One region of the Janibacter sp. CFPM2_SD2 genome, then DNA from elsewhere that is predicted to be linked to it. Evidence: riboswitches for the same ligand, from Rfam matches in the RefSeq annotation. Region 1 holds a riboswitch; the other holds the start of a gene.
What was found. A riboswitch is a leader RNA that binds a small molecule or an ion and turns the genes downstream of it on or off. The one in region 1 is predicted to bind thiamine pyrophosphate.
Positions count from the first base shown of each region.

Region 1 (3,644 bases):
GGGAGCGTCGGGGCGCGAGTGCGCCGCGGCGCGGGCGCAACGGGGCGGGCCAGGGGACCGAGGTCGACGTCGAGCGGCTCAGGAGCCGGCACACCCGGCACCCAGATGCCGTCGGCCGCCAGGCTCTCGCCGTGCTCGGCGAGGACCCTCCGCGGGTCACCGTCGTGGCGGATGCGCCCGTCGCGGCCGAGCACGAGCACCCGGTCGACGTGCTCGAGCCAGGGCTCGAGGCGGTGCTCGACGACGACGTCGTCAGCCCGGCCGCCGCGGTGACGACGGCATCGCGCACCTGCGCGGCGCTGTCGGCGTCGAGCATCGCGGTCGGCTCGTCGAGCAGGAGCAGCCCCGGTCGCAGGGCGAGGGCCCCGGCGAGCGCGAGTCGCTGGGTCTGGCCGCCCGACAGGGCGTGGGTCGGGGTGTCGAGGGGCAGGTGTCCCAGGCCGACGGCGTCGAGGCAGGACGCGACGACGGCCGGCGTCTCGGCGGGGGGCCGGCCGATGTTTTCCAGCCCGAAGGCCACGTCGCGACCGACCGTCGCCGCCACGGTGCCCGACCCGGGCTCCTGGAGCAGGAGCCCGACCGCCCCCGCCCGTTCACCGGGGGCCGCCCCGTCGACGGTGACCTCACCGGCGAGGTCGCCGGAGTCGACGGTGAGCAGCAGGCCCGCGAGGGCCCGGAGCAGGGTCGACTTGCCGACCCGCTCGGTCCCACGAGCAGCACCCGCTCGCCGGGCCGCAGGCTCAGGTCGACGTCCGTGAGGACCGGCTCCCGCCGACCTGCGGGACGCCAGGTCAGCCCGCGGACCTCGACGGCGCCACGGGCACCCCCTTCGACCTCCGACACCGCTGGGATCAGACGGCCCTGCGCTCGAGCTGCTCCTGCCCCGGGGGGAAGGGGTTGAGCGCACCCGCCGCGGCGAGCGCCCGGGTGAGGGCCCAGCCGCCAAGGCCGGCGATGACGATGCCGGAGACGACCATGAGCGGCAGGTAGGCGAGCTTCCACGTCCAGGTCCAGTCGGCGAAGTACCAGACGATCTCGTAGACCCACTCCAGCGGGGCGGACAGGGCGCCGGCGAGCAGCGCGACGGCCGGGCCGAAGGCCTTGTAGGCGAAGATCGCGAAGGCGAGCTCGGCGCCGATGCCCTGCGCGAGGCCGGAGAGGATCGTCGTCGCGCCCCACTGGTTGCCGAAGAGCGCCGAGACGACCGCGGCGATGAGCTCGCACGCGACGGCCGCGCCGGGGCGGCGCACGACGAGCCCACCGACGACGCCGGCGATGAACCAGAAGCCGACGACGAGGCCCATCGCGGGCTGGAAGGCGGAGCCGACGACCGAGAGCGGCCCGGCGTAGACGAGGTTGTAGCCCCAGTAGGCGACGCCGAAGGCCACGCCGAGGAAGGCGACGGTCAGCAGGTCGACGGTGCGCCAGCCCATGAGGGGGCGGGTCGCGAGGACGGTGCCGGCGCGGGACGCGGCCGGCGTCTTGGTGGTGGTCATGCTGATGCTTCTCCTGTGTGGGTTCCACAGGGAGGGATCGGCGCCGTCACCCGGCCACGGGCCGTGCGTCGACGACGTTCCCTGAGACTCGACTCCCTACGCCGGTGCTAGCCGGATCAGGTACGAGGGTCTGCGGTCACCCGCACTCTCAGCGCTGCTGCGCTCCCCTGTCGTGCCCGGCCAGCATAGCCGCGCGGGTGGACGGGCGGTCCGCCGTGCCCGTCCTGTGGCAGGGTTGGAGACGTACCGGGTGGCGGCGACCGTCGCCACCTCCGCAGCGTGTGTGTACGAAAGGACGTCTCGTGGGCAACATGGTCTGGAAGGTGCTGGGCACCGGCTCGGCGATCATCGCCGGCATCGTCGCCAACAAGGTCATCTCCATCGCGTGGTCGCGCCTCGGCAAGGGCGAGACGATCGACCCCAACAACCCCGAGAACCCCATCGGCGAGGCCATCGCCTTCGCCGCCCTCGCCGGTCTGGCGATGGGCCTGGCCCGCACCATGGCCACGCGCCAGGCGGCGAGCTTCTACAAGAAGTCCGCGGGTCACCTGCCCGAGGCCATGCAGTCCGTCCAGGGAGAGCTGGACAAGGTCTCCTGATGCGCGGCGTCTCCATCACCGAGCCCGGTGACGCCGACGCCCTGCAGGTCACCGAGGTCGAGGCCCCCACGGCCGGCCCGGGCGACGTCGTCGTCGACATGGTGGCCGCCGGGGTCAACCGCGCCGACGTCATGCAGCGGCTCGGGCACTACCCGCCGCCCGCGGGCGCTCGCCACTGCCGGGCCTCGAGGTCTCGGGCACGATCCGCGAGGTCGGTCCCGGTGTCGAGGGCTGGTCCGTGGGCGACGAGGTCTGCGCCCTCGTCGACGGTGGCGGCTATGCGGAGCAGGTCCGGGTGCCTGCGGCACAGCTGCTGCCCGTGCCGAAGGGGGTCTCCCTCACCGATGCCGCGGGGTTGCCCGAGGTCGCGTGCACGGTCTGGTCCAACGTCTTCATGACGGCCAACCTCCAGCCCGACGAGGTCTTCCTCGTCCACGGCGGGTCGTCGGGCATCGGCACGATGGCGATCCAGCTCGCGACAGCAGCGGGTGCGCGGGTCGCCGTGACCGCCGGGTCGCAGGACAAGCTCGACGTCTGCCGCGACCTCGGCGCGCAGATCCTCGTCAACTACCGCGAGCAGGACTTCGTCGAGGAGGTGCGGGCGGCGACCGACGGCCACGGGGCCGACGTCGTCCTCGACCTCATGGGCGCCAAGTACCTGCCCCGCAATGTCGACCTGCTGGCGACGTCGGGCCGGCTCGTCGTCATCGGCCTCATGGGCGGCCGCAAGGGCGAGCTCGACCTCGGCAAGCTGCTGAGCAAGCGCGCCGCGGTCATCGCGACCTCGCTGCGGGCCCGCCCCGCTGCGGAGAAGGCAGCCATCGTCGCGGCCGTGCGCGAGCACGTGTGGCCGCTCGTCGAGGACGGCGCGGTCCGCCCGATCGTCCAGGGCACCCACCCGCTCGACCGAGCCGCCGATGCCCACCGCGAGCTCGAGGCGAGCGGTCACATCGGCAAGATCCTGCTCACCGCCTGAGCCACCCCCTTCGCCCGGCCCCAACCCTGCAAAACCCTAGGGTCCTGCAGAGTTGCCCGGCCCCAACCCTGCAAAACCCTAGGGTCCTGCAGAGTCAGGGGGTCGGGGTGAGGCGGCCGTCGTCGAGGTGCCAGCGGGCGGGGGCGATCTCGGCGACCTCGGGGTCGTGCGTCGCCAGGAGCACCGTCGCGCCGCGGCGGGCGAGGTCCTCGAGCAGCACCACGACCCGCTCGCGGGGTGTCGTGGTCGAGCTCGGAGGTGGGTTCGTCGGCGAGCAGCACCGCCGCCCCCGCCCCCAGGCGAAGGGAGGCCAGCGCCAGTCCCCGAGCCACGGCCACGCGCTGCCGCTGACCGCCGGAGAGCTCTTCGGCGAGGTGGTCGCCGTGCTCGTCGAGCCGACGGAGGCGAGCGCGTGGTCGGCCTGGGCGAGCGCGTCCCCGCCGGGCACACCGGCTGCGACGAGTGGCACCGCGACGTTGTCGCGGGCGGTGAGGACCTCGGCGAGGGCGCTGCCCTGCGGGATGAGCACGGCACCGGCGGCGCGCGAGGTCGCCTCCTCGCCGATCGCGGTGT
Region 1 covers NZ_JBNFOF010000179.1:2,648-6,291, reverse strand. Annotated here, with positions in the region: partial or broken gene AC2W7J_RS14445 (ATP-binding cassette domain-containing protein) at 1-907, opposite strand, end outside; gene AC2W7J_RS14440 (ECF transporter S component) at 852-1,496, opposite strand; TPP riboswitch at 1,573-1,675, opposite strand; gene AC2W7J_RS14435 (DUF4235 domain-containing protein) at 1,808-2,095, shown strand; partial or broken gene AC2W7J_RS14430 (NAD(P)H-quinone oxidoreductase) at 2,095-3,071, shown strand; partial or broken gene AC2W7J_RS14425 (ATP-binding cassette domain-containing protein) at 3,166-3,644, opposite strand, start outside.

Region 2 (3,644 bases), on a different contig from region 1:
GACGACGGGCGCCCGCGGTGACGCCCGCGTGCGGGCCGGCGAGGGTCGCCAGCGCCGGGGCGAGCGCGACGACGGGCAGGAAGATGTTGATCTGGTCGACGTAGTTGCCGACGATGCCGGCGCGCACGCCGCGCGGCCGGTCGGCGGCAGCCCGGGCACGAGGCTCACCGGGTCGCCTCGTCGCGCACGTAGACGCTCGAGCCGAGCTCGACGAACTGACGCGACTTCGCCGCCATGCCGGCCTCGGCGATGGCCTGCTGCGCCGCACCGGACCCGTAGGCGTCGCGGATGTCCTGGCTGATCCGCATGGAGCAGAACTTCGGTCCGCACATCGAGCAGAAGTGCGCGGTCTTCGCCGGCTCCGCCGGCAGGGTCTCGTCGTGGAAGGCCATCGCGCGCGGCGGGTCGAGGGCGAGCGCGAACTGGTCGTGCCAGCGGAACTCGAAGCGCGCCCGGCTGAGCGCGTCGTCGCGCTCGCGTGCCCGCGGATGCCCCTTGGCCAGGTCGGCGGCGTGCGCGGCGATCTTGTAGGTGACCACCCCGGTGCGCACGTCGTCGCGGTCGGGCAGGCCGAGGTGCTCCTTGGGCGTGACGTAGCAGAGCATCGCCGTGCCGTGGCGGGCGATCTCGGTCGCGCCGATCGCCGAGGTGATGTGGTCGTAGCCGGGCGCGATGTCGGTGACGAGCGGGCCGAGCGTGTAGAAGGGCGCCCCGTGGCACCACTCCTGCTCGAGGTCGACGTTGTCCTTGACGAGGTGGAGCGGCACGTGGCCCGGGCCCTCGACCATGACCTGCACGTCGTGCTCCCAGGCCCGCAGGGTCAGCTCGCCCAGGGTGCGCAGCTCGGCGAGCTGCGCCTCGTCGTTGGCGTCGGCGACCGACCCCGGCCGCAGCCCGTCGCCGAGCGAGAAGGCGACGTCGTAGCGGGCGAAGATCTCGCACAGCTCGTCGAAGTGCGTCCAGAGGAAGGACTCCTCGTGGTGGGCCAGGCACCAGCCGGCCATGATCGACCCACCCCGGGAGACGATGCCGGTGACCCGCTCGGCCGTCAGGGGCACGAAGGCGAGCCGCACCCCGGCGTGGATCGTCATGTAGTCGACGCCCTGCTCGCACTGCTCGATGACGGTGTCGCGGAAGATCTCCCAGGTGAGCTCCTCCGCCTTCCCGTCCACCTTTTCGAGGGCCTGGTAGATCGGCACGGTGCCGATCGGTACGGGGCTGTTGCGGATGATCCACTCGCGCGTCGTGTGGATGTCGTCGCCGGTCGACAGGTCCATGACCGTGTCGGCACCCCAGCGGGTGGCCCAGGTGAGCTTGTCGACCTCCTCGGCGATCGACGAGGTGACGGCCGAGCTGCCGATGTTGGCGTTGATCTTCGTGAGGAACGCCCGGCCGATGACCATCGGCTCCGACTCCGGGTGGTTGACGTTGGCCGGGATGATCGCCCGGCCGGCGGCGACCTCGTCGCGGACGAGCTCGGGCGAGCAGCCTTCTCGCAGTGCGGCGCTGCGCATCTCCGCGGTGATCTCGCCGCGCCTGGCGTAGTGCAGCTGGGTCACCGTGCTGCCGGCCACGGCACGAAGGGGGCGACGCGCCGGGCCCTGCCACGCCGCCGCAGCAGCACCGCGCCGCTGCGCCGCACGGCCGTCGTCGGCGAGGTGACGGGGTCTCCCTTCGTAGGGCTCGACGTCACCGCGACCGGTGATCCACGCACCCCGGTGGTCGGGCAGGCCGACCTCCGGGTCGGCACCGGGCCCGCTGGTGCGGTAGACGTGGACGTCCTCGTTGGGGGTGCCGTCGGGGCTGTCGGCCAGGGAGATCGCGGTGACCGCGACCCTGATCGACGGGTCGTGGGGGTCGACGACCTCTTCGCGACGGTGCTGGGGGTGGAGCTCTGACTCGACGGGTGTGCGCACGCGGGCGCCTCCTCTTCCTTCGCCGGCATGATCCGGACAGGTTCAGACGGTCCGGACGGCAGCAGTCCGATCTCAGCCCGTGCCCGGGCTCCCGCGGGGTACCCCGATCCAACCACACGCCGTCGGTGCCCCGCCGGGCACCGTTACGGTGCGACCATGACCGCCCTCCCGCGACCGCCGGTCGCCCTGTCCGTCGCCGGCTCCGACCCGTCGGGCGGTGCCGGGGTCCAGGCCGACCTGAAGACCTTCAGTGCCCTGGGCGCCTACGGCACCTGCGTCATCACGGCCCTGACGGCGCAGTCGACGCGGGGCGTGACGCTCGTGCACGAGGTGCCCGTCGACGTCGTGCGCGCCCAGGTCGAGACGCTCGTCGAGGACGTGCGCATCGACGTCGTCAAGGTCGGGATGCTCGCCTCCGCGGAACTCGTCGAGACCGTGCACGAGCTGCTGACGAGCGGACCCCTCGCGACCACGCCGGTCGTCCTCGATCCCGTCATGGTCTCGACCTCGGGGTCGCGCCTGCTCGCCCCCGAGGCCGTCGACGCCGTGCGCGCGATGCTCCCCCGCGCCGACGTCATCACCCCCAACGTGCCCGAGGCCGCCGTCCTCCTCGACGCGTCCCCGGCCGGCAGCGAGGAGGACCTGCCGGAGCAGGCCGGGCGGCTGCGCGCGCTCGGTGCCGCCGGTGCTGCTCAAGGGTGGCCACCTCGACGGCCCGGAGGCGGTCGACCTCTGGCTCGACGACGACGGACCGTTCGCGCTGCGCGGTCCGCGGGTCCCGACGACCGCGACCCACGGCACCGGCTGCACGCTCAGCTCGGCCATCGCCGCCCTTCGCCCCCGGCACGAGGGGTGGCTGCCGGCCGTGCGGGAGGCGCGCGACTGGCTCACCGAGGCCCTGCGGCACGGGGGAGTCACTCGGGATCGGGTCGGCGCCGGGCCGGTGCACCACTTCCACGAGCAGCGGCGGTGGCAGCACCCGTGACCATCTGCTGACCACACCTTTACCATCCCCCGACGCGCGAGGAAGATGTCCCCCATGTCGGGGAAGGGCATCGACGAGTACGCGACGGTCGTCAGGCTCGTCACGGGGGTCGCTGGCGCCTCCGAGCACGTCGACGCCCGGCTGGCGCGGATGAGCGACCTGCTCGTCGACCTGCTCTCCTCACCGACCGGGCTCATGGTCCACGGGGCCCCCGACGGCTTCGAGGTCCGCGCCGTGGGCAGCGCCGCGACACCGGCGGCCCGCGCCCGGATGAGCGACGAGCTGCGCATCACGGGTGGCCCCGACCCGCTGCTCGACCCGATCCGTGCCGGAGACCTCGAGCCGACGACCGCCGGCCTCGCCTACGGCGGCCAGGCCGCGTGGCAGGCCTCCGGCAAGTGCCGCGGCAGCCTCGAGATCTGGGGCATCGACCAGGTCGCCGCCCTGCCCGTGCGGTCCGGCACCGAGTTCGTCGCCTTCCTCGTGGGGCGCCGCGGGGAGGACTACGGCGAGCGCGACCTCGCGCTGCTCACCGCGGTGCAGCCCGTCGTCGCCGGGCTCGTGCGTCTGCTCGAGCCGGAGCACCTGGCGCCGCCCACCCTGCACGTCGCCCAGCTGACCCAGCGGGAGCACGAGGTCCTCTGCCTGCTGGCCGCCGGCCACAAGGCCGCGACCATCGCCCGTCACGCCGGCTGCTCCGAGCGCACGGTCCACCGCCATCTCGCCCACATCTACGCCAAGCT
Region 2 covers NZ_JBNFOF010000002.1:38-3,681, forward strand. Annotated here, with positions in the region: gene thiC (phosphomethylpyrimidine synthase ThiC) at 165-1,916, opposite strand; TPP riboswitch at 1,914-2,021, opposite strand; partial or broken gene thiD (bifunctional hydroxymethylpyrimidine kinase/phosphomethylpyrimidine kinase) at 2,073-2,901, shown strand; gene AC2W7J_RS00230 (helix-turn-helix transcriptional regulator) at 2,956-3,644, shown strand, end outside.
Region 2: it holds a riboswitch for thiamine pyrophosphate, as region 1 does, so the genes downstream of both, thiC (phosphomethylpyrimidine synthase ThiC) here and AC2W7J_RS14440 (ECF transporter S component) in region 1, are expected to answer to the same signal.